Linked DNA regions of Tahibacter amnicola. The protein of the gene in region 1 interacts with the protein of each later gene in a pairwise test. Links are inferred from orthologs where the notes say so. Each region holds a gene or a part of one and is shown in the gene's direction. Other genes may lie near its edges.

Region 1 (16,659 bases):
GCTACGGCAATTCGGGCACCGACAACAATATTCCGGCCCAGCTCAAGCCGCTGGCCTGCGGCGCGGCCGTGCCGCGCGCGCGCGACCGCTACGCCAAGGATTCGGGCCAATATGGTTTTCGCCTGAATTACCTGGCTGATTGGCTCAACAACGCCGAGTTCGGCTTCTATGCGTTGAACTACCACAGCCGCCTGCCGGTGCTGTCGGGCATCTCGGTGACCAACACCGCGGTGAGCTCGGGCCGCTACTTCGCCGAGTATCCCGAAGACATCCGCATGTATGGCGTGAGCTTCAACATGCCGCTGGAAGGTCCGGGTATCGCGCTGCAGGGCGAGCTGTCCCACCGTCCGAACACGCCGCTGCAGATCGATGACGTCGAACTGCTGTTCGCGGCCCTGAGCCCGCTCAACGTGGTCATCCCGGCGCCGGGCCTGCGTTTCGCCAGCCAACTGGGCAATTACGGTCCAGGCCAGGAAATTCGCGGTTGGGAGCGCCACAAGGTTTCGCAGCTGCAGTTCACCGCGACCAAGGTGTTCGGCCCGGGCAACTGGTTTGCCGCGGACCAGGTCTCCCTGGTTGGCGAAGTGGGCTTCACTAACGTGTGGGACCTGCCGGATCCTTCGGTACTGCGCTACCAGGGCGACGGCACGGATACGGGCGGCGGCCCGGATGTGTTCTCGGGCGCACTGCGTAACCCGATGACCCAGGTCGACGGATTCCCGACTCCCTTCTCGTGGGGTTACCGCATCGCGGCGCGCGCGGACTACAACAATGCGTTCGGCACGGCGTACACGATCTCGCCGCGCCTGGCGTTCAACCACGACGTCAACGGAATTTCGCCGGGCCCCGGCGGCAACTTCATCGAAGACCGCAAGTCGGTCACGATCGGTGCCGAAGCGAACTACCTCAACAAGCTTGCCTTTGACCTTAGCTACACGAATTTCTTTGGTGCTGGCCATCTCAACTTGATCAGCGATCGCGATTTCGTCGCGTTCTCGGTCAAGTATTCGTTCTGAGCGCTCGGTGGGAGGGAAACACATGATGATGCTGAAGAAGACGCGGACCGCGGCACTGGTCGCCCTGGCGATGGTGTCGACTGCGGCGCTGGCTAAAGTCAGCCCGCAGGAGGCCGCCAAGTTGGGCGTGACGGGGACGCCGTTGACGCCCGTCGGTGCCGAGCGCGCTGGCAATGCCGATGGATCGATTCCCGAGTGGAAGGGCGGTATCACGGCGCCGCCCGCGGGCTACAAGACGGGCGCGCACCACCCCGATCCCTACGCCGATGACAAGCCTCTGTTTACCATCACGGCGCAGAACTACAAGGAATACGGGGACAAGATCGGCGCCGGCCAGATCGGCATGTTCGAAAAGTACAAAAACTGGAAGATGGTGGTTTATCCCACCCGCCGCAGTGCCGCGTCGCCACAGCGCACGTACGAATGGTCGATCAAGAACGCCACCACCGGCGAGCTGATCAACGATGGCGAGGGCGTCGCCAACGTCACCGAGGGCATCCCGTTCCCGATTCTCGAGAAGGACCCCTCGGCTGCCGGCTTCCAGGCCATCTGGAACCACAAACTCAAGTTCAAGGGTGTTGCCGCCTTCCGCTGGGCCAACCAGGCCACGCCGACGGCGTCGGGGGCGTACACGATCACGCGCATCCGGGAAGAGGTTCTGGGGCTCTATTACAAGCCGGGCAACACGCTCAAGGACATCAACAACATCCTGGTGTACTTCTACCAGGAGGTGGTGTCGCCGCCGCGTCTGGCGGGCCAGGTGCTGCTGGTGCATGAAACGCTGGATTCGAAAAAAGAGCCGCGCCAGGCGTGGGTGTACAACCCCGGCCAGCGCCGCGTGCGTCGCGCGCCGAACATTTCCTACGACAATCCCGGCACCGCCTCCGACGGTCTGCGTACCAACGACCAGACCGACATGTACAACGGCGCGATGGATCGCTACACCTGGAAGCTGGTCGGCAAGAAAGAGATGTACGTTCCGTACAACTCCTACAAGGCGCACAGCGACAAGGTGAAGGTGGAAGATCTGGTCAAGCCGGGCTTCATCAATCCGGATTACCTGCGCTATGAATTGCACCGCGTATGGGTGGTGGAAGCCAACCTCAAGGAAGGCCAGCGCCACATCAATCCGAAGCGGACGTTCTACATCGACGAGGACAGCTGGCAGATTCTTGTCGTTGACCACTACGACACGCAGGGCAAATTGTGGCGTTATTCCGAAGCGCCTTCGATCAACTACTACGAAGTTCCCGTGTTCTGGTCGACGCTGGAAACCACGCACGACCTGAAATCCGGCCGCTACATCGTTTCCGGCCTGGATAACCAGGAATCGATGTATGACTTCTCCCTGCAGACCACGCCGGAAATGTTCACGCCGCAGGCGCTTCGCCAGCGTGGATTCCAGTAAGGCGGCGTACTGCGTATGAGTGATCAGCCGCCGCCGTCAACGGGGCGGCTGATCGCGTTTCTGGCGTCACGCAACCCGTTTGCCCGTACCTGGGGACGCACTCGCGATGGGGCAAATTGCGCTAAGGTGAAACGCCCGGCGCTGGTTGCGTTCGCCTGCTGACGTGCTAACACGCTGTGATTGTTGTGGCACAAGCCGCACTGACAGGGGTATCGAGATGGGACGTTTGCTGGTTACCGGTTCTTCCCGCGTTCGCTTCGGCCTGGGCGTGGGTTTGTTGGCGGTAGCGGTCGCGTGGACGGCGTATGCCGCCGACGAACCTGCTCCCGCATCGGCTGCGCAAGCGGTGCCGGCGGAATCCGTCGCGCCCGCGACGCCTGCGCCCCCTGCGAACGCCGCGTCCAAGCCCTGGAAAGATCCGGTGGATGTTCCGGCCGAGCCGATGCGCCTGTCGGCACAGGCGCTGCTGCTGGACATGGCGGAAGCCGGCAATCGCGCCATCGCGGTGGGTGAGCGTGGCATCATCCTCGTCTCCCAGGATCGCACGCAGTGGACCCAGGTCGCCGACGTGCCGACGCAGTCCACGTTGACAGCGGTGGCGGCGGCGGGATCACGGCTCTGGGCGGTCGGCCGCGATGGCGTGATCCTCCACAGCAATGATGCTGGCGACCACTGGACACTGCAGCGCAAGGACCCTTGGACCGCACCCACGGATGACACCCCTGCGGACGACGCGCGCCATGGGGCACCCTTGCTTGACGTGCTGTTCCTTGATGAAAACAACGGCATCGCTGTCGGCGCGTACAGCTTGTACCTGGAGACTGCCGACGGCGGAAAGACCTGGAACCCGCGCGATATTCTGAATAACGGTGCGGCGCCGGCGGACAGTGCGGAAGCCGCAGGCGATGGAAAACCCCGCGACAAGTGGACCTTTTCGCGCGAGGAACTGAAGATCGAAGAAGAGGGCGAGCCGCACTTCAACGCCATCGCCCGTACCAGCGACGGCTCACTCCTGATCGCCGGCGAGCGCGGCAGCCTGCTGCGCTCGCGCGACGGTGGACAGACCTGGCAGCGCACCAAGCTGCCCTACGACGGTTCGATGTTCGGCGCCGTCGGCTTTGAAGGCCAGCGTGCCATCGTGTTCGGTCTGCGCGGTCACGCATTCGAAACCGACAATCTCGGCGATACCTGGAAAGAGCTTTCGACCAATACCGAGCTGACCCTGCTGGGCGGTGCGAAGCTGGCTGGCGGTGGTGTCGCCCTGGTCGGTGCGAACGGCCTGGTACTGGTGCGCCGCTCGGCCAACGAGCCGTTCCGCGAGGGAACCGTGCAACCGGCCGGCGCGCTGTCGGCGACGTTGCCGGTGGAAGGCGGCACGGCATTCGTCGTCGCGGGCGAGAACGGCATCGGCCGATTCCAGCCGCGGCAGTGACGGACACGACGGCGCCCGCCGGGGCGGCGCCGGGAAGGACGAACAGCAGCGCCCGTCCGTGAGCGATCCGGCGGTGCGCACGGCAAGAACGAAATCCGAGGGCAAGACATGGCGGGCTCCATCAAGGCGGTAGATAACCCCAGCGCGTTCCATCGGTTTGCCGAGCGCCTGATCTTCGGCAACCGGATGGTCGTCCTTGCGCTGTTCGCGCTGGTCACCGTGGCGATGGGATGGTTCGCCTCCCAGCTGCGCGTGGATGCCGGATTCAAGAAGCAGATCCCGCTGGCGCACGAATACATGCAGACCTTTCTCGACTACGAGAAGGAGTTCGGCGGCGCCAACCGCATCCTGATTGCAGTGATGGACAAGAACGGCGACATCTTCAACCTGCCGTTCATGCAGACGATGGAGAAGATCACGCAGGACGTGAAGGGCGTCGAGAATGTCGACGAAGCCCGCATCCGCAGCATCTTCACGCCGAACGTCCGGTTCGTCGAAGTGGTGGAGGACGGTTTCGCCGGCGGCAACGTGATTCCCCAGGACTTCACGCCGAACCTGGAGAACTTCCAGCCTTCGCAGGACCAGTTCGCCACCATCCGCGCCAACATCGAGAAGGCCAACATCGTCGGCCGTCTGGTTGCCAGGGACTTCTCCGGCGCCATGGTCTGGGCGGAACTCGTTCCCGAAGGCGGCGCCGGCCAGATCAAGCTCGACTACCAGAAGGTCGCTGCCCAGCTGGAGGCGATCCGCGCCAAGTACGAGAACGAAACCACCTCGGTCCATATCATCGGTTTCGCCAAGATGGTGGGGGATATCAGCGACGGTGCGCGCTCGGTGATCCTGTTCTTCTTCGTCACCATCGCCTTCACCTGGATCCTGCTGTTCCTGTATTCCTCGTCGGTCAAGCTCGCCACGCTGACGGTTCTTTGCGCGCTGATCGCGGTGCTGTGGATGCTCGGCGCGCTGCGTCTGCTGGGCTTTGGCATCGACCCGATGAACATGCTCACGCCGTTCCTGATCTTTGCGATTGCGGTCAGCCACGGTGAGCAGATGATCAATCGCTTCCGCGGCGAGATCTTCTTCGGTGGGCTGGAAGAGGGGACGGTCGAAGAGCTGCGTTCACGCAAGGGCGTCGATGCGGAGACGGCCGCACGGCTGGCGTTCCGGATGCTGCTTGTGCCCGGCTCGGTCGCCCTGATCGCCGGCTGCATCGGTTTCGCCACGATCCTGATCATCCCGATCCAGATCATTTTCGAACTGGCCATCACTGCTACTGTTGGCGTAGCGATCACGATCCTGACCGATCTGGTGCTGCTGCCGGTCCTGCTCTCCTACTGCAAGCTGCGCAACCTGATGGGCAAGCGCGAATACCGCCTCCGCCAGCTGACCCAGTTCGACAAGATCTGGGCGCTGCTGGCGAAGTTCGCGCGTCCGATTCCGGCGGCGGTCATCATCCTTGCCGGCGTCGGCATCTGGTTCGTCGCCAAGCAGTACGGCAGCCACGTGATGATCGGCGACGCCGAGAAGGGCGTGGCCGAGCTGCGGCCCCAGGCGCGCTACAACCAGGACGCCGTGCTGATCAGTGAAAAGTTCTCGCTAGGCGTGGACATGCTCAACGTCATCGCCGAAGCGCAGCCCTCGGCCTGCACCACGAGCTATCCGGTCATGGAAACGATCGACCGCTTTGCCTGGTCGATGCGCAATGTGGAAGGCGTGGAACAGGTGATGACGCTGCCCATGGCGGCCAAGATCGTCAATGCCGGCTGGAACGAAGGCAATCTGCGCTGGCGCGCGCTGCCACGCGACCCGGATACGCTGCGCGTGGCCACGCAGGGATTCGAGACGGACTCGGGCCTGCTCAACAATGATTGCAGCGCGATGCCGGTCATGATGTTCCTGAGCGACCACCGGGCCACCACCATCGACCGCGTCGTCGCGGCGGTGAAGGAGTTCCGCGAGAAGAACGGCGTGTGGTCGGGCGGCAACGTGAACCTGGTCAATGAGCTCTCGGCCCAGGCGAAACTGGCCCAGGAGAACGGCAAGGAGTTCCACAGTGATGCGCTGAACCTGCGTCTTGCCACCGGCAACGTCGGTGTCCTGGCGGCCATCAACGACAAGGTGCGCGAGGTCGACGCGGTAATGCTCTACCTGCTTTACGGCGCTGTCTTCGTGATGTGCCTGTTGAGCTTCCGCAATCCGCTGGCCGCGTTGTGCATCGTGTTGCCCTTGGTGCTGGTGACCGAGCTCGGCCACGCGCTGATGGTCAAGCTGGATATCGGCCTCAAGGTGAACACGCTGACGGTCGTTGCGCTGGGTGTCGGTATCGGCGTGGACTATGCGATCTATATTTTTGCCCGCATGCGCGAATCGATGCAGATGGGCAATTCGTTGACACAGGCCTATTTCGGGGCGCTCAAGACCACGGGTATCGCCATCTTCTATACCGCGCTGACGCTGGCAGTGGGTGTGGCGATGTGGATCTTCTCCGAGCTGAAATTCCAGGCCGACATGGGCCTGATGCTGACCTTCATGTTCGTGGTGAACATGTTCGCGGCGCTGATTTTCCTGCCGGCGCTGTGCCGCTGGTTGCTGCGACCGTTCGAGAAGTCCGCCTGAGGCGCCGACGGGGAGGGCACAAGCCCTCCCCGTTGCCACCCAGCCGTGTAGGATTCGGGCCGGGCGCCAGCTGGCGTTCAGCGACGTGGACCTACTGTCGCGCCGACCCCTTCCCTTTCTCCCCGCCCGGAGCCGTCATGCGTCGCCTCGTCGTCCTTTCCGCCCTCCTCCTGCCGTTTTCCGCAATGGCGCTGGATACCTTGCGTTTCGGCAGTCGCGTCCTCGCGGTCGGTGATTCCAGCGCAAAACTGATCGAACTGGCCGGCCAGCCGGCGATCAAGGATCCGATCGAAACCAAGGAAGGCGGCAGGGAAGGTGAGCGCTGGCAGTATTCCCGCGACGGCAAGACGCTGACCGTCGTGATCAAGAACGGCAAGGTCGAATCCATCGACGAAAGTCGCTGACAGACCACCGGCGAGCCGCCGGCGCAAAACAGAAGGCCACCGGTTCGCGGTGGCCTTTGCGTTTGTGGGGTTGCGCGTGCGTCGGGCTAGTAATTGATGCCCATCCGGCGGAGCACCTTTGCCGTGATCCAGGCCGGTCCGATCAGCAGGTAGGCCAGGTCCGTGAAGAACGACGGCCGCTTGCCCTCGATCTTGTGGCCGACGAATTGCGCCACCCATGCGACAACGAACACGCCGATGGCGAGGTATAGCAGGTTCTGCGGCCCCAGCACCCGGTAAAGCCCTTCGGTGAGCAGTGCCATCGCGATGAACACGGCGGCCATGGACAGCGCCAGCACGCGTGACAGCCGCATATAGAAGGCGAAGGCGAAGAACATGCCGGCGGCTGCCCAGAATCCCTGTCGACCCAGCGCCGGGGGCACCGGGATGATCCAGAGAAACGCGATGACGGTCCACAGGATCAGCGGCACGCAGACCCAGTGAATAAGAATATTGGTCGGGTCGCGGTGATCCTCGGCGTAGTTGCCGAGCCAGCGGTCAACTTCGCGGCGGGAATCGGCGGACGCGGCGGCAGTGTCGGTCATGGCACGCCTCAGGGTGCGACGGAAGGCCAGCTTAGCGCGATCCGGACGCCAGCGCATGTCGCGGGCGTCCGATGGGTCCGGACGGTGCCTGGCACCGTCCGCGCTCAGTCGAGGGTGATGTCGGCCAGTCGCTTGAGGGCTTCGGCGTACTTGGAGGCGGTAGCCGCGATGACTTCGGCGGGCACGCTCGGGCCCGGCGGCGTCTTGTTCCAGCCCAGCGTTTCCAGGTAATCGCGCACGTACTGCTTGTCGTAGCTGGGCGGGCTGATGCCGACCCGGTAATCCTCGGCCGGCCAGAACCGGGAAGAATCCGGCGTCAGCATTTCGTCCATCACATAGAGCGTGCCGTTCTCGTCCGTACCGAACTCGAACTTGGTGTCGGCGATGATGATGCCGCGCTCGGCCGCGAAGCGGGCCGCCCAGCCATAAATGGACAATGTGGCTTCGCGTACTTGTTCGGCCAGCGGGCCGCCGATGCGGGTGACGAGCTGGTCGAAGCCGATGTTCTCGTCATGGTCGCCGACCGCGGCCTTGGTGGACGGCGTAAAGATCGGCTCCGGCAGCTGCTCGGCCTGGCGCAGGCCTTCGGGCAGTCGGATCCCGCAGAGCTGGCCGGTAGCCGTGTAATCCTTCCAGCCCGAGCCGATCAGATAACCGCGGGCAATCGCCTCGACCGGCACCGGCTTGAGGCGCTTGGTGATGACGCTGCGGCGGATATACAGCGACGCATCCGTGCCCGGCGGCAGGACCGTCTCCACCGGCTTGTGCGTGAGGTGATTGGGAACCAGGTGTGCCGTCTTGTCGAACCAGAAGTTGGAGATCTGGCAGAGCATCTCACCCTTGCCGGGAATGGGATCGGGCAGGACGACGTCAAAGGCGCTCAGCCGGTCGCTGGCGACGATCAGCAGTTCCGCGGCAGACAACGCGTAGACATCGCGCACCTTGCCGCGGTGGACGAGGTTCAGACCCGGAAGCTGGGATTCACGCAGGGTGGTAGGCACGCTCGAAACTCCACGAGGACAGTCGGGAGGCCGGGAACGAGGTCGCCGGCCGCAGCCGCCCGCGGGGCGGGGACGCACCGCGTGGGCAGACTGCACAGCCGCCTATTCTAGCGGGTCGATCCGGGAGCGCCCACGGCGTCGCGCCGTACCTGCGCGTGCATGCGGGCGGCCGGGCCGATGCGTCCGCTGCTAGAATCGGCCGCTGTTTCCGCCTCCTGTCTTCCCATGCGACCGATTTTCCTGGTGGCTCTTGCGGTGTTTGGTACCTGCGCCGCGACGGCCCAGGCCGACGAGGTTCCCCGGCCGGCACGCCTGGGCCTGTGCGCGTCCTGCCATGGCGAGGACGGTCGTTCGACCCAGTCCGGTACGCCTCACCTGGCCGGGCAGGACCTGGAATACCTCAAGACCGCCCTGGCCGCGTACCGCAGCGGCCAGCGCGACGTCGCCGTGATGCGTGCCGCAGTCGGTGCATTGACGCCGTCCGAACTGGATGCCCTGGCGGCCTGGTATGCCGCGCGGCCGCCGCGTCCATGATCTGGATCGGGCCGCTGGTCGGTGCCGTGCTGGGCCTGCTGTCGATCCGCGGGGTGCCTGGGCTCATTCTCGGATTGATCGCCGGCCATCTGATCGGGCAATTCCTGCGGCCGTTCAAGACCGCGCGGCACATCAATTTCCTCGATCCCCTGTTTGGCCTGATCGGCGCCATGGCCAAGGCGGACGGTGCCGTGTCGCAGGCGGAAATCGACGCCACCGAACACCTCATGCGCCGGCTTTGCCTGGATCCGGCCCAGCGACGCGAAGCCATCGCGCGGTTCAATGCGGGCAAGCAGTCCGGCTTTGCCATCCATGTCGCGATTGCGGACCTGAAGACCTGGTGTGGCGGCCGTCGCGACCACGCCTACATCCTGATCGACGTGCTGCTGGACGTGGTCTACGCCGAGGGTGGCACGGCTGCGGCGCGCATGGCCGTGCTGCGCGCGCTGACCCAGGCGCTGGGCATCGACGACCGCGAGCTGGCCTCGCTCGCCGCCATGCGCGGACGGCGCTGGCAGGCGGGCCAGGGCCATGCCGGTGCGGGATCTGGCAACCACGCGCGTCCACCGCCGCCGGTCGACAGCCCGGATCCCTACACGGTGCTGGGCATCGCCGCCGATGCGGACAACCGCGCCATCAAGCGTGCCTACCGCAAGCTGATCAGCCAGCATCATCCGGACAAACTGGGCGACGTACCCGACGCCCTGCGCCGCCGCGCCGAGGAGCGCGCGCGCGAGATCAACACGGCCTACGAGCGGATAAAATCCGCGCGCGGCTTCGTCTGACCGGCACGACGCCGGCCCATCACAGTGAGTTACCTATGTCCCGCCAGCCTGCCGTCATCGCTCCTTCCATCCTTTCCGCCGACTTCGCCCGCCTGGGCGCCGAGGTGGATGCCGTCATCGCCGCGGGCGCGGACTGGGTGCATTTCGACGTGATGGATAATCACTACGTGCCGAACCTGACCATCGGCCCGCTGGTGTGCGAAGCCCTGCGCAAGCACGGCGTGAAAGCGCCGATCGACGTGCACCTGATGGTCAAGCCCGTCGACCGCATCATCCCGGACTTCGCCAAGGCCGGCGCCACCTACATCAGCTTCCATCCGGAAGCGTCCGAGCACATCGACCGCACCATCCAGCTGATCCGTGCCAGCGGGTGCAAGCCGGGCCTGGTGTTCAACCCGGCGACGCCGCTCCACTACCTCGACTACGTGCTCGACCAGCTGGACCTGATCCTCATCATGTCGGTCAATCCCGGTTTTGGCGGGCAGAGCTTCATTCCGTCGGCGCTGGAGAAGCTGCGCCAGGTGCGCGAACGCATCGATCGCAGTGGACGGGCGATCCGGCTGGAAATCGACGGTGGTGTAAAACCGGAAAATATCGGCGAGATCGCAGCGGCCGGCGCGGATACGTTCGTGGCCGGTTCGGCGATCTTCGGCAAGCCCGACTATGCGGCCGTCGTGCGCGACATGCGTGCGGCCATCGACGGTGCCCTTGCGACGACCGCCTGAGGCGGTCGTCGCCACATCAGAGGGCTGCGACGGCGGTGTTTGTCAGAAGACGTTCCATGTGGGGTCGTCTTCGACCGGAGTGCGCGGCCGGCGGCGCGCGTGGCGCTGCATTTCCTTAAGCGGCAATGGCGAAACGAGGGCTTCGCCGCCCAGCCAGTCGCTCTCGTCATCGGCGATGCGACCACATGCGCCGGTAGCGCTGCAGTCGATCGGTTCATCACAGGGAACAATACGGAAATCAGCCGGCAGGCAGGCGTCCATGAAGGGTCTCGGGTGCGGTTGGGGCAGGAGGGTTTGCCACCGCGGGCCCGGGCTCAGAAGCCCTGGGCCGCGACCACGAATCCCAACAGCAAGGCCCCCAGCGCGAAAAGGACCCGAAGCGGTTCGAAACCCGCTGTGAGTTCGGCATTCGGTTCCGGGCGGGGCGCATTGCTCATTGGGGTCCTCGTCAGTGTGGTGGCAGGTCCATTCCAACCGGTACAGCGGGTCACGCTGCTGCCGGGATGCGCCTTTGTACCGACCAGATCTGGCAATTCACGGGCAAGTGCGCGTCCGGCGTTGCGGGGGGCGGAGTCCCGTCGATAAAGTCCGCCCCAATCTCCGCCGCCGAGTAGCGACGCCATGCCCCGCAGTATCGCCATTGTCGAAGACGAACCACTGATCCGTGCGAACTACGTCGAGGCGCTGACCCGTTTCGGCTACGAGGTACGCGGCTATGCCTCGCGTCCGGAGGCGGAGGCGGCATTTGCCATGCGGCTGCCGGAGCTGGTGATCATCGACGTGGGCCTGGGCGATGAGCCCGAGGGTGGCTTCGACCTGTGCCGCGGCCTGCGGTCGCGCGCCGCGGCGCTGCCGATCCTGTTCCTGACTGCCCGTGACTCGGACCTGGACGTCATCTCCGGCCTGCGCCTGGGCGCCGACGACTACCTCACCAAGGATGTCTCGCTGCATCAGCTCGCCGCACGCATCAACGCCTTGTTCCGCCGCATGGACGCCCTGCGCAAGCCGGCCGATGCCGAGAGCGTGATCGAGCATGGCCCGCTCAAGCTGGAGCAGGAACGCATGCGCATCACCTGGAACGGCGAGGAGGTGCCGTTGACGGTGACCGAGTTCTGGATGGTGCACACGATGGTGCGTTTCCCCGGTCACGTGAAAAACCGCGACCAGCTCATGCGGGAGGCCCAGGTGGTGGTCGACGATGCCACCATCACCTCGCACATCAAGCGCATCCGCAAGAAGTTCCTCGCCATCGACGCGGCCTTCGACGGCATCGAAACCGTCCATGGCGTCGGCTATCGCTGGAAGCCGTAACGGTTCCCAGCCTGTTTCCCGCGCCGGCTGCGGTGCGCTCTGCCGGTGCAGGTCTCATGTCTCTACGTCAGAAATTGCTGCTCGTCGCCCTGTCGATGCTGGCCTTGCCCTGGGCCGGTTGGCAGTTCGTACGGCAGATGGAAGTGCTCCTGCGCCAGGGCCAGGAGCAGACGCTGATCGCCTCGGGCAAGGCGCTGTCGCGCAGCCTCGTTGCGATCAACGCGGCATTGCCGCCGCCGGGATCGGCGGTGTACGTGCATGACCTGACGGTTCCGATTGCCATCGACGGTTACGGTGACGACTGGTCCACCGTGCGTCCGTATTTCCAGGCGCTCGGTCCGGCAACCGATGCTCAGAAAGTGAAAATGGTACTTGGCAAAGATGCGCAATGGCTGCACGGCTTCGTCGAGGTGCGCGACCGCACCCGCCAGCGTGCCGATGCGCATGATCCGCAGGCCGCCCGCGCCGACCGGCTGGAACTGGAGTTCTCCCGCGCCGGCTTTACGCGCCGCTATTGGCTGGCCAGCGCCGCGCCCGGTCCTTTTGAAGCGTTGCCCAGCGGCATGGAAGGCGGGCCATTGCCGCTGACGATCACCGGTGAGTGGCAGGAAGACGCCGCCGGCTATCGGATCGAATTCCGCGTGCCGACCAGCCAGGCGCCGGATACGCTGTCGCTCAAGCTGGTCGATACCGGCGAACCCGACGCCATCGCGGGCAGCGAACCGATGACCTTGCTGCATTACTCCACGTCGCTGGCCCGCGAACTGGAACAGTTCGCTCCCGAATCCACCCGCGTGCGCCTGATCAGCGGCGATGGCTGGCTCGTTGCCGAAAGCGGCGCAGTGGCGCAGGTGCAGCCGCGCGGCGAAACCGAGGCGCCATCCTGGCTGGCGCGCTGGGCCTACCGCTGGCTGATCGCACCGGCGCTGCAGGGCACCCCGGCGCTGGCGCAGAGCCAGGCCCGCCTGGACGCGGCCGAATCGCTCCAGGCGCTGTCGGGCGTGCCGGCGGCCACCTGGCGCGCCGGTTCATCGCCCGGTGACGTTGTTCTGGTTGCGGCCGTTCCGCTGATCGTCGACCGCGAGACCCGTGGTGCCGTGCTGCTGGAACAGACCAACACGGCATTGCCACTGCTGACCGATGCGGCGCTCAAGCGGCTCGGGCTGGTCAGCCTTGGCGTGCTCGCGTTGGCGGCTGGCGTGTTGTTCGCGTTCGCGACCTGGCTGTCGGTGCGGATCCGACGCCTGCGCGATGGCGCCGAGCGCGCGACAGCAGCGGATGGACGCCTGGAAGGCCGCGTCCCGCTGACCGACAGCAAGGACGAACTGGGCGACCTGGCCCGCAGCTTCCAGCAGCTGCTCGACGCGATCGCCGCCTATACCGACTACCTGCGCACCCTGGCCTCCAAGCTTTCCCACGAACTCCATACGCCGCTCGCGATCGTCAAATCCTCGCTGGACAACCTCGAACACCAGCCGATCTCGTCGGAAGCCCGTGCCTACGTCGGCCGCGCGCGCGACGGTATTGATCGCCTGGTCGCCATCGTGCGGGCGATGAGCGAGGCCAGCCGCATGGAACGTGCGATCGCGTCGGCCGATGCCGAGGATTTCGACCTCTCCGAAGTGGCGCGCGGCTGCGCGGAGTCCTATCGCGCGCTGGCTGCGCCGCGCGACATCATCATCAACGTCCCCGACCAGCTGATGCCGATGCACGGCGCGCCGGAACTGATTGCCCAGGCCCTGGACAAGCTGTTCGACAACGCGCGCTCGTTCACGCCGGAGCACGGCTGGATCCGCATCGGCCTCGAACCGGACGCCACCGGTATGGTGCTGAGCGTGGCCAACCAGGGGCCACTCCTGCCGGCGGCCATGCACGGGCGTCTGTTCGATTCGCTGGTCAGCCTGCGCGATGGCGCCGGGCGGGGCGACGTGCCGCACCTGGGCCTGGGACTGTACGTCGTGCGGCTGGTGGCCGAGCGGCATGGTGGCAAGGCCTCGGCACACAACCTTCCGGGCGGTGATGGCGTCGAATTCGTGCTGCATCTGAGCGGCATGCCGCGCGAATCGGTGGCGTCGCGGGCACCGATGGCGCGGCGCTGAGCCGTGCGCGGCGCACGGTAGCGCGTGCCGGCCGGCATGCACCGTCCCGTGGGTCGCTGGCACACTGGCGCGATTGACTCGCGCGGGAGACGTCGCGGAATGCGGCAATCGAGATTGGTACGGAGCCGGGCAACACGGAGATGGCCATGATGGCCGCGCCCCTGCTCTGGGCGGCATTCGCCCTCGCCGGTGCCGCACCGGATGTGGCACAGACCTGCCGTGACCGCCAGCAGCAACCGGCCCAGGCGGTGCAGGCCTGCCAGGCGGCTTACACCGCGGCCGTAGCGGCCGGCGACCGGTCCACGGCCGACGAAGTGCTGTTGCGCCAGGTCGATGCGGAACTGGCGCTGGGCGACTTCGGCGCCGCCCGCCGGTTGCTGGATCAGGCCGAGCGCGCCGTGCAGCCGCCTGCGGGCATGCAGGCGTATCGGGTCGCCCGCCGGCGCGGCATCCTCGCTTACCGCCAGGACGCCGTCGGCGACGCACTGGCGCAGTTTCGCCAGGCGCGCGAGATGGCCGTGGCGATCGGTGACACCAAGGCCCAGGCCCAGTCCTGGAATGACGAAGGCAATGCCTTGCGTCGCCTTGGCAGCTACCGGGAAGCCCTGCAGGCCTACCTGACCAGCCTGGATCTGCAACGCCAGCTGGGCAGCGAACAGCTCGGTCCCGTGCTCAACAATCTGGGCGATCTCTACCGCGACCTGGGCGACCCGGCCTCGGCCGCCGCGCGCTATCAGGAAGCCCTCGCGGACCACGAGGCGCACGGCCGCGCATTGGATATCGCCCATACGCTGGAAGGCCTGGCTGCCAGCGCAATGGACGCCGGGGATCATCCCGCGGCGAAACGCCACCTGGATCGCGCCCTGGGAACGTTCCGCCAGAAGCAGGCCCGTGCGGACGAACTGCGGGTGGGTATCGCCCTGGCACGACTGGCGCTCGACACCGGCGACCTGCCGGCCGCGCGTGAGTCGCTGGCGGCGAGTGAACGGCTGGCCGTGACGCTGGGCATTGGCGTGAACGCGGGCCTGGCGCAGGAACAGGCACGCCTGGCACTGGCTACGGGCGATGCCCCGTCTGCCGCCGCGCGCCTGGCAGCCACCCTGGCCGCGTTACCGCCCGATGCCCCGGAACGGGCGAGCCTGCTTTCCCTGGAGGCAAAGGCCGCTGCGGCGGCCGGCGACTACCAGGCTGCCTATGCGCGGGCCCTGGCCTACCAGGCCGCGGATGCCGCCCGCCGCGATGCCGAGCACGACCGTCGCCTGGAGCAGTTGCGCGTCCGTTTTGAAGTGGCGGAAAAGGAGCGGGCGCTGGCCACGCTGGCGGCGGAATCGCATCTGCGCGAATCGCGTCTGCGCCAGCGCACCGCGCAGCTGTGGCTGACGGCAAGCCTGTCCGCGCTGGGATTTATCGTGGTGGCATTCGGCGTGTACCGGTACCGCGAACGGTCGCGGCTTGCGGCGGCGCGGCGCGAAGCCGTCCTGGCTGCCGAGGCGGCGCATTACCGGGAGGCGGCGGCGGCACTCGAACTGGATCGGCGTCGCGTGCAGTCGCTGCTCGATCGCGGTGCCACCGCGCTGCTGGCGCTGGATGCGGGCGGCGCGGTCATTGCCGCGAACACGGCGGCGACAGCGCTGTTGTCGCCGGCCGGCCCGGTGATCGGCTGCACCCTGGCGGATCTGCTCGATGCCGACTCGCGCCGCCAGCTGGAACAGGCCCTGGGCCGTATCGACGAGGGCGAAGGGCCGGCGGATGTCAGCCTCACGGTGCGCGGCGGTACCGTGATGCACCGGGTGCGCCTGGCAGCGGCGGACGCGGTGGAAGGCATGGCCGTGGTGACCTGGCTGCCCGGTCCGCAGGGCGCCGCTGTGAAAGACGCGACGATTTACGACACCCTGCCGGACGATCCCGAATCGGCCCTGGGCGTCGCCAGCGTGGCGCTGCAGGTGGACACGGCGCTGCTGCGTATCGCGGCGGACGTGGAACCGTTTGCGTCGGCCGGCGATACCACGGACGACGCCCTCGACGACAGCGGCGCCGATGGTTTCCGGCGTGAACTGGTCGAGCTGATGGTCTGTGCCGTGTCGGCCTGGGAGGAGTCCACGGGCAAGACACGCATCGACCTGGCCGAGAAGAGCCGGGTCTGGCGCGTGACGGTCGACGACGGCCGGCTGCGCGTGCGGGCGATGGAACGCTATCTGACGCTGGCACGCCTGCCGCGCCAGCCGCGCTGGCGGGAAGTGCTGCGCACTGCGTTCTACGTGCTGGCCGAGTGCCGGCTCGATGCCGGCGTACGCGAACGCCTGCGCAGCCTGGCCGATGCCGTCCAGGCTGCCGTGCGGCGCCGCGCGCTGTCGTGATCCGTTTGCTACGAATGAAATAGCAATCCGGTTCCGCTGACGACCGGGCAGGTTGACATACCTCTGGCCACCGCCCGGTACGGCCCATCCACCAAGCCGGATTGCCGGCGTGGCCTTATGCATTTGCCTGAGCTGACCTTTGCGCATCAAGGGCTTATCATCGTCCATTCGATACCGTCGGAGGCGAGCCGTGCCGATCACCCCGCAACAGGCGCTACAGCGCACGATTGAACACCGCGAGATCTTCCACGACGAGATGGTGGATCTGATGCGCCAGATCATGAGCGGCAGCGTATCGCCCACGATGGTAGCCGCCATCATCACCGGCCTGCGCGTGAAGAAGGAAACCGTCGGCGAGATCGCCGCCGCCGCGCGGGTGATGCGCGA
Region 2 (8,711 bases), 1.1 Mb from region 1 along the record:
GTTCGTCCTTTTGATGATGCCGCAGGCCCCCGCCCTTGCATGGACCGGAGTCCGGCGTTCCCCGTCGTTCTCCCGGGCAAGGCAGGCGCGGCATCAGGGAAGGTATCGCTCGCGAACAAATGCTGGTGCAGGAGACTTCAAAATGAACAAGTACGCAAAATGGATGGTTGCGGGAATGGCAGTGCTGGGTGCTGCCGCCCCGGATGCGGTGTTGGCGGATGCGCAGCGGCTCGGTCCGCCAGCCGGCGGTACCGCTTACCCGGCCTTCGCCCAGAATATTGCGTTGGATGACCTCACTGGCACAGTGGCAGCCAGTTCGCATCTTGAGCAAAATGCGGGAACATCGAATCGGGGAGCAGTCGAGCTGTTCCGCCGTGCTGACAGTGGCTGGAATCACGTCGGAACACTGAAGGATCCGACGGCGGATATTTTCGGATGGCGCCTGGCAGCGGGTGATGGATGGATTGCTGTCGGTGCTGCGGTGTCCGGCACGCACGTCATCGATCTGTTCCAGAATACGGGCGCTGGATGGGTCTATCGCCAGCGCCTGGTGCCCTCCATACCCGGCGTGCCTGCCGTCCATCTCGGCAAGATCACGCTGGACGGCGGGAACCTGCTGGTCGGTTCCAGCTATTTTCCGGGGAACATGCCGGGAAAGACCCAGGTGGAGGCCTACCGCCTGGTGGGTGAGACCTGGCAATCCGAGGGCGTCCTGGAAACGCCCTACGCCCGGTGGTACCTGGGCCGCGCGATGGTGCTGTCCGGTGACTCCGCGGTCGTCACGGTGGAGTTCCCGACCCTCGACCAGGCTCCCAAATTCGCCAGCTTCGTCCGCAATCAGGGGCAGTGGCAGCACGTTTCCAGTGCCCTGGCGCCCGCGATCGACTATCCCTATGTCAATCATGCCCTCGCAATCTGTGGTGGCAACTTGTTCGTCTCCGTCCGCTCGGTAAACGTCGACGGCGGCAACGGCCTCGTCCAGCGATACACCGGCAGCGCCTCTGCCTGGACGCCTTCCGGCAATCCGCTGACGAGCGGCGACCACTATTTTGGCTGGGGCCTCGGCTGCTCAGCAGGCGCGCTGGGCATCACTGCGCCCGGAGCGCAAAAGGCGTATCGCCTTGCGCCGGGACATGGCGCCGAGCTGGAAACACTGCAGACGCCCGAGTACACCGGCAGGGCCTTCGACGACAACCAGGTTGTGGTGCACGCCAACGACGTCATCATCAACGACATGTGGGGGCTGGTACCGGCTGTCGGCTACGTCGGTGCGGCGTTTGCCTTCCTCGATGATCGTCTGTTCCGCCATGGTTTTGATTAATTCACTCACGTAGAGACTCTCATCAATGTCCATTGAAAAAGTCCACGCTCGCGAAATCCTTGATTCCCGCGGCAACCCGACCCTCGAAGCCGAAGTGACCCTCGCCAGTGGCCATGTCGGCCGCGCGGCGGTACCGTCGGGCGCCTCCACCGGTTCGCGCGAAGCGGTGGAACTGCGTGACGGCGACAAGACGCGTTACCTCGGCAAGGGCGTGACCAAGGCCGTGGGTCACGTGAACACGACGATTGCCGCCGCGCTCAAGGGATTTGATGCCGCCGACCAGGTGGGCCTGGACCGCAAGCTGATCGCGCTGGACGGCTCGCCGAACAAGAACCACCTGGGGGCCAATGCGCTCCTGGGTGTTTCGCTGGCCGCCGCGCACGCCGCCGCCGCCGCGAAGGGGCTGCCGCTGTGGAAATACCTGGCGGCCGATCGGACGGCCCGGCTGCCGGTGCCGATGATGAACATCGTCAACGGTGGTGCGCATGCCGACAACAACGTCGACATGCAGGAGTTCATGGTGCTGCCGGTCGGTTGCGCCAGCTTCTCCGAAGCACTGCGCTGCGGTACCGAGATCTTCCATGCCCTCAAGTCGGTGCTCAAAGGCCGTGGCCTGTCGACCGCCGTGGGTGACGAAGGCGGTTTCGCGCCGGATCTGAAATCCAACGAAGAAGCCATCGAGACCATCCTGGAAGCCATCGCCAAGGCGGGTTACAAGGCCGGTGAAGATGTCTACCTGGGCCTGGACGTCGCCAGCTCGGAATTCTTCGAGAACGGCAAGTACAACCTGTCGGGCGAAGGCAAGCGCCTGACGTCCGAGCAGTTCGCCGACTTCCTCGCCGGCTGGTGCGCGAACTACCCGATCATCACCATCGAAGACGGCATGGCCGAAGGTGACTGGGACGGCTGGAAGCTTCTCACCGACAAGCTCGGCAAGAAGATCCAGCTGGTCGGCGACGACCTGTTCGTCACTAACACCGCGATCTTCAGGGAAGGTATCGCCAAGGGCATCGCCAACTCGATCCTGATCAAGGTGAACCAGATCGGCACGCTGACCGAGACGCTCGAAGCCATCGCGATGGCCGACGCGGCGAAGTACTCGGCCGTGGTGTCGCACCGCTCGGGCGAAACCGAAGACACCACCATCGCCGATATCTCGGTGGCGACCACGGCCACCCAGATCAAGACCGGCTCGCTCTGCCGCAGCGACCGTGTGGCCAAGTACAACCAGCTGCTGCGCATCGAAGAGGCGCTCGGCAGCGCCGCGCGTTACGCTGGGCGGGACGCGTTCCCGAACCTGCCGGAGCTGTTTCGCTGAGGCCTGATGCCACGTGCTGCGTTACGCCGCCCTGATTCTCCTGATTCTCCTGATCGTTCTGCAGGTCAAGCTGTGGACAGGAGCGGGCGGCGTGCGCGAAGTGGAAAGCCTGCAGAGCGCCGTCGAGGCGCAGAAGAAACAGAATGCCGAGCTCAAGGCGCGCAACGACGCACTGGGCGCCGAAGTGCAGGACCTCAAGGAAGGGCGCGATGCCATCGAAGGCCGCGCCCGCTCCGAGCTGGGCCTGATCCGGCCGGGTGAAACCTTCTATCAGATCGTCGAGCCCGGTGCGGAGGATAAGAACCCGCCGCCGCGGCGGCCCTGAGCCGGTACCCGGCTCTGCGGGACGATCAACGTCACCGGAGGGATGGATGAGCAAGGCCTATTGGTGCGTCATTCCCGCGGCGGGGGCGGGGCGTCGCTTCGGCGCCGCCATGCCCAAGCAGTATCTGCGCCTGGGCGAAAAACCCTTGTTGCTGCATACGCTCGAGCGGCTCGCCGCCCACCCGCAGGTAGCGGGACTCATGGTGGTGATCGCGGCGGACGACAGCTACTGGACGCACGGAATGCTGGAAGTGCTGGGCAAGCCGCTGCTGCTGGCGACTGGCGGCAGCGAGCGCGCCGATTCGGTACTGGCGGGATTGCGTGCACTGCCTTCGTCCATCGCTGACGACGAATTTGTGCTGGTACACGACGCGGCGCGGCCCTGCGTTTCGGCAGAGGACATCAGCCGTCTGGTCGCACGTGCGACCGCCGGTGACGGCGGCCTGCTGGCGGCCCCCCTGCGCGACACGCTCAAGCGGGCCGATGCCGACGGCTGCGTCCAGTCGACCGAGCCGCGAGAGGCGCGCTGGCGCGCCCTGACGCCGCAGATGTTTCGCCGCGGGCCGCTTAGCGCGGCCCTGGCAGCGGCGGCGGAAGCGGGCGTGATGGCGACCGACGAATCCATGGCCATGGAACGGGCCGGTCACCGGCCATTGCTGGTGGAAGGCGCGGAAACCAATCTCAAGGTCACCACGCCGGCGGATTTGCTGCTGGCCGAATTTCTACTGGCGCGCCACGTTGGATGACGGCATCGCATCGGTGCCGGGTCGAGGAATAGAGATAATGCGGATTGGGCAAGGATTTGACGTACACGCCTTCGGGCCGGGAGATCATGTCGTACTGGGCGGCGTACGCATTGCGCACAGCCAGGGCGTGATTGCCCACTCGGACGGCGACGTGGTGATCCACGCGCTATGCGACGCCCTGCTGGGTGCGTTGGCGCTGGGCGACATCGGACAGCACTTCCCGCCCAGTGACGAGCGCTGGCGTGGTGCCGACAGCCGCGTGTTCCTGCGTCATTGCATGGCCTTGCTGGCACAGCAGGGCTACCGGCTTGGCAACGCCGATGTCACTGTGATCGGCGAGCGCCCGAAGGTGTTGCCGCATGCACCGGCGATTCGCCAGGTGCTCGCCGCCGACATGGCCTGCGAGCCGGGAGCGGTGAGCATCAAGGCCACGACCACTGAAAAGCTCGGCTTCACCGGCCGTGGCGAAGGCATCGCGGCCATGGCCGTCGTGCTGGTGGAAAAAGCCGGCTGAGTGCCGGCGGTGCTTTCGATACCTTTTTGTCGAGGGGAGATCTGGACAATGCCGCATTCGCTTGTCCGTCGCCATTCCCTCGGAATAGCGCGGTGTGTGCGTTCGGATCTCTCCTGGTGGTGACTGCCTGATGTCGTCTTTGCCCTTCGCCCACGGTGGCCCCGTCCTCACGGGGCAGCTGCGCTGCGCGCCCGAAGATTTCCGGGTCGACGAGGACCTGGGGTTCGAGCCCGATGGTGCCGGCGAGCACGTTTTCGTCCGCGTGGAGAAACGTGGCGCGAATACCGACTGGGTTGCCGCGGAGCTGGCGCGCTGGCTGGATCTTCCGCCCGAGGCAGTCAGCTATGCGGGGTTGAAAGACCGTCATGCTGTCACGCGGCAGACGTTTTCGATTGCCGTGCCGATCAAGCGGAGCGTGGACTGGAGCAGCCTGGCCCATCCGGAGTTCCGCGTGCTCGACGCCGTGCGCCATGGCCGCAAGCTCAAGCGCGGCGCCTTGCGCGGCAATGCGTTCCGCATCGTGCTGCGCTCCGTGTGCGGGGATCGTGCGCAGGCGGAGGAGCGGATCGCGATCATCCGGGAGCGCGGCGTGCCCAATTATTTCGGCGAGCAACGTTTCGGGCGTGATGGCGCCAATCTCGATCGCGCACTGGAAATGTTCCGTGGGCGGCGCGTCGCCCGGCAGCAGCGCAGCCTGCTGATTTCCGCGGCGCGTTCGCACCTGTTCAATGAGGTACTCGCACGGCGAGTGGCTGCGCAGAGCTGGAACCAGGCCATGGACGGCGACGTCTGGATGCTCGACGGCAGCCACAGCATCTTCGGTCCGCAGCCGGTCGACGAGCAGATCCTGCGCCGCCTGGCCGATCGGGATATCCATCCGACCGGTCCGCTGTGGGGACGCGGCGCGCTGCGCAGCACCGGCGCCGTGGCCGATCTCGAGCAGTCGGTGGCCGGCGGCATGGCCGAGTGCACCACGGGCCTGGAAGGGGTCGGGCTGAACCAGGAGCGCCGCAGCCTGCGCCTGCCCGTGACGGACCTGCAGGCCGAATGGGCGGACGATGCATTGACATTGTCCTTTTGGCTGCCGGCTGGCGCCTATGCAACGACCGTCCTGCGCGAGCTGTGCGGGAGCCCTGCCGGAGATCCTGCGGACGCGATGCAGGAATAAGCGCCAGATCACGCCGCTGTAACGGAAATGGCGCGTTAGATGGCGTCGTCTTCCGCCTTTTGGGGCGCTTCCTATACTGGAACTACCGGGCGCCAGCGCCGACGGCGATGGCGGTCAGTCCAAGAGGAGGATGTCATGTATCGTCTGATGGTGGGTCTGGTGGTAGTGCTGTCGGGAGCGTTGATGACAGGATGCGCGTCGAGCGGCAATTCGGGACTGGTCAAGCGCGAAATGCTGCCGTCCGACGACATCGACGTGCAGAAGGTCGCAACGGTCAACAAGTGGGCGCGCGAACGCGGCCACACCGTGCAATGGATCAACATGCCGATCAAGACGCGCGATCATCGCGTGGCCGATCGCTGAAACGCCACGGCGATCGCGCAGGCGGTCGCCGGTGGCCGTTGCTCCCGGTTGCGGCCGTCCCGGTCGCGCCAGGGATTTGATCGTCGTGGGATCAGCGGTGCCGCAGCAGCACCACCGTGGCGCCGGTTCCACCCAGCTCCGGTCGCGCCGAAGCAAAGGCGACGACATCGTCGCGCTGCCGCAGCATGCGATCGACCAGCCGCTTGATCACGGGCCCGCCCGGTCGTGAACGCAGCCCCTTGCCGTGGATCAGCTTCACGCAGGTGAGGCCGCGATGGCGCGCATCGGCCAGGAAGGTGACGATGGCTGACCGGGCAACCTCGGCCGTCATCTGGTGCAGATCCATTTCGTCCGCAATGCTGAATGCGCCGCGCTTGAGTCGCTTGAGCAGCTCCGGCCTGTAGCCGTCGCGCAGGTAGCTCAGCTCCTCGCCGATCTCCATCTCGGCCGGATCGATCGGCATGTCCAGGAGTTCGTCCCGTACCCGGGCTTCATCCAGCCAGAACTGGCGGGGCTCCGGTGCTGGCCGCTCCGGCACGATACCGGGCGCCTCCGGCGGGGTATGCGGACGTACCGGGCCGATGGCGTCCTGGAACAGTCGCCGGTCTTCCTCGGTGATCGGTGGTGGTGCCGGGCTGGCAGGCCGTTTGCGCATGAATTCCTCGCCGTGGACGGCCAAGGTACCGCATTCGTTCGTGCAGCCGCCATGCCGCGTCGCGCGTGAGCCGCGCGAGGTGGCATCGGCGGCCGAGGGCGGGGCAATTCGGCTAAACTTCCTGCTGCTTTCACGCCGGATACGGCGGCGCTGCACGCGCCGCGGTCCGCTGCACCCAGGAACGACGCATGCGTGTTTTGGTTTCCAACGACGATGGCGTGGACGCCCCGGGCATCCGCGCGCTGGCTGATCGGCTCTCGGCGGTCGGCAAGGTCACCGTGGTCGCGCCGGACCGCGACCGCTCCGGCGCCAGCAATTCGCTGACGCTGGACCAGCCGATCCGGGTCAGCCTGCTGGACGACGGCCGTTACCGTGTCGCCGGCACGCCCACTGACTGCGTGCATCTGGCCCTGGCCGGCATGCTGGATTTCCAGCCGGACATCGTCGTCTCGGGGATCAACAACGCTGCGAACCTCGGTGACGACGTGATCTATTCCGGCACGGTGTCCGCCGCGATGGAAGGCCGTTTTCTCGGCCTTCCGGCGATCGCGGTGTCGCTGGTCAGCCGCGACCACCAGCCGGAGAACTTCGACAGTGCCGCCCAGGCAGCGTTGATTCTCATGCAGCGCCTGCTGGTCGATCCGCTGCCTGCCGATACCATCCTCAACGTCAATGTGCCGGACCGCCCGTGGGACGAGATCCGGGGTTTTGCCGTCACCCGCCTGGGGCGCCGTCATCGTTCGGCGCCGTGCATCCGCCAGAGCGATCCGCGTGGCCGGCCGATCTACTGGATCGGGCCGCCGGGCGAAGCCGAGGACGACGGCCCCGGCACGGATTTCCATGCCGTGCGCGATGGCTTCATCTCGATCACGCCCATCCAGGTCGACCTGACCCGCTACCAGGCGTTGGAGAAAGTTGCCGGTTGGGTCGAGAGCCTGCCACTCGGAGCCGGGTTGCCCGCATGACGGCGTTCCAGCGACAGTCGCCGGAAGCGCGTGGCCAGGGCATGACGTCGCAGCGCGCGCGCGACCGGCTGGCGGATCGCCTTGTCGCCGAAGGTATTCGCGACCGCCGGGTGATCGACGTGATGCGCCAGATGCCGCGCCACCTGTTCGTGGAAGAGGCGCTGGCCACACGGGCCTATGAAGATTCCGCCCTGCCGATCGGCCATGGCCAGACCATCTCGCAGCCCTGGGTCGTCGCTCGCATGACCGAGGCCTTGCTCGAATTTGGCGTGCCCCGGCGCGTGCTGGAGATCGGCACCGGTTCGGGCTTCCAGGCGGCGGTGCTCTCGGCATTGGTCGGCCAGGTGTTTACGGTCGAGCGGATCGAGGAACTGTTGCGCAATGCGCGCCGGCGCTTCCGAAAGCTCGGTATCGACACCATCCGCTCCAAGCACGACGACGGCCGGCTCGGCTGGCCTGAGGAAGCACCGTTCGACGCCATCGTCCTGACGGCCGCCGGTACTGAACTGGAAACCGCGCTGCTCGACCAGCTGGCACCCGACGGTGTCATGGTCGCTCCGGTCGGTGCCTTCGGGCGCCAGCAGCTGGTGCGTATCCGCCCCGACAGCAACGGGGTGCGGATGCGCGAAATTCTCTGCCCGGTGAGCTTCGTGCCGCTCCTGGGTGGGACGCTGTGACGGCCGGCAGCGTTTGCCGGCCCATCCAAGGAAGGAGTCTTCCGTGAGGTTGTTCAAGCCGTTGTACGAGAAAGCGCTCGCGTGGGCGGCGCATCCGCGCGCCGAGGCGCTGCTGGCGGGGCTGAGTTTCATCGAAGCCATCATCTTTCCGGTGATGCCAGAAGTGATGCTGGCGCCGATGACGCTTGCCAGGCCAGCCCGCTGGGCGCGTTTTGCCACTGTGAGTCTGATCTTTTCGTTGATCGGGGCGGTGGTTGGTTACTTTCTGGGCCATTTTGCCTTCGAGGCACTGCGTCCGCTTTTGGACTACCTGGGCTGGCTGCCCAAGATCGACGCGCTGGTGATTTCGCTCAAGGCAACGGTGGCCAACAGCGCCTGGACAGCGTTCTGGTTGTTGGTTGTGGCGGGATTCATGCCGGTTCCACTCAAGATCTTCACGTGGGCGTCGGGCATTGTCGGCGTGCCGATGGTGGCCTTCATCGCCAGCATGGTCGTCGGTCGCGGCAAGCGGGTGTATCTCCTGACCGGCCTGATCCGGCTTGGTGGACCGCGCGCCGAGGCGGCGCTGCACAAGTACATCGAATGGATCGGATGGGCGGCCGTCGTGGTGTTCATCGCCCTGGTGGCCTGGTTGAAGCTGCGGCACTGAGGTCAATGACG

The links.
Region 2: the proteins of rpe (region 1) and eno interact in binary tests that used the Escherichia coli proteins (3 or more experiments, as listed by UniProt). The link is inferred for Tahibacter amnicola from one-to-one orthologs.

Annotation. Positions count from the first base shown.
Region 1 is NZ_CP104694.1:990,673-1,007,331, forward strand. Bases 8,871-11,660 are described here. They hold rpe (ribulose-phosphate 3-epimerase), read left to right. Parts: upstream 8,871-9,815; coding sequence 9,816-10,505; downstream 10,506-11,660. Other genes in these bases: N4264_RS04135 (c-type cytochrome), read left to right, coding at 8,871-8,995; djlA (co-chaperone DjlA), read left to right, coding at 8,992-9,780; N4264_RS04150 (hypothetical protein), read right to left, coding at 10,548-10,766; N4264_RS04155 (hypothetical protein), read right to left, coding at 10,820-10,942; pdsR (proteobacterial dedicated sortase system response regulator), read left to right, coding at 11,127-11,660. In the rest of the region: N4264_RS04100 (DUF1302 domain-containing protein), read left to right, coding at 1-1,016; N4264_RS04105 (DUF1329 domain-containing protein), read left to right, coding at 1,039-2,424; N4264_RS04110 (WD40/YVTN/BNR-like repeat-containing protein), read left to right, coding at 2,642-3,856; N4264_RS04115 (efflux RND transporter permease subunit), read left to right, coding at 3,965-6,472; N4264_RS04120 (DUF2845 domain-containing protein), read left to right, coding at 6,610-6,876; N4264_RS04125 (Mpo1 family 2-hydroxy fatty acid dioxygenase), read right to left, coding at 6,963-7,460; N4264_RS04130 (phosphoribosylaminoimidazolesuccinocarboxamide synthase), read right to left, coding at 7,565-8,461; more of N4264_RS04135, read left to right, coding at 8,687-8,870; more of pdsR, read left to right, coding at 11,661-11,816; N4264_RS04165 (ATP-binding protein), read left to right, coding at 11,873-13,915; N4264_RS04170 (tetratricopeptide repeat protein), read left to right, coding at 14,062-16,272; trpD (anthranilate phosphoribosyltransferase), read left to right, coding at 16,463-16,659. UniProt on the Escherichia coli protein: Catalyzes the reversible epimerization of D-ribulose 5-phosphate to D-xylulose 5-phosphate.
Region 2 is NZ_CP104694.1:2,068,641-2,077,351, forward strand. What follows is about bases 707-3,492. They hold eno (phosphopyruvate hydratase), read left to right. Parts: upstream 707-1,346; coding sequence 1,347-2,639; downstream 2,640-3,492. Other genes in these bases: N4264_RS08745 (hypothetical protein), read left to right, coding at 707-1,321; ftsB (cell division protein FtsB), read left to right, coding at 2,653-2,964; ispD (2-C-methyl-D-erythritol 4-phosphate cytidylyltransferase), read left to right, coding at 3,011-3,492. Also shown: N4264_RS08740 (hypothetical protein), read left to right, coding at 1-14; more of N4264_RS08745, read left to right, coding at 143-706; more of ispD, read left to right, coding at 3,493-3,709; ispF (2-C-methyl-D-erythritol 2,4-cyclodiphosphate synthase), read left to right, coding at 3,747-4,223; tRNA pseudouridine(13) synthase TruD, read left to right, coding at 4,354-5,391; N4264_RS08775 (hypothetical protein), read left to right, coding at 5,527-5,754; N4264_RS08780 (Smr/MutS family protein), read right to left, coding at 5,846-6,409; 5'/3'-nucleotidase SurE, read left to right, coding at 6,598-7,374; N4264_RS08790 (protein-L-isoaspartate(D-aspartate) O-methyltransferase), read left to right, coding at 7,371-8,051; N4264_RS08795 (YqaA family protein), read left to right, coding at 8,095-8,700; N4264_RS08800 (peptidoglycan DD-metalloendopeptidase family protein), read left to right, coding at 8,711-8,711. UniProt on the Escherichia coli protein: Catalyzes the reversible conversion of 2-phosphoglycerate (2-PG) into phosphoenolpyruvate (PEP). It is essential for the degradation of carbohydrates via glycolysis.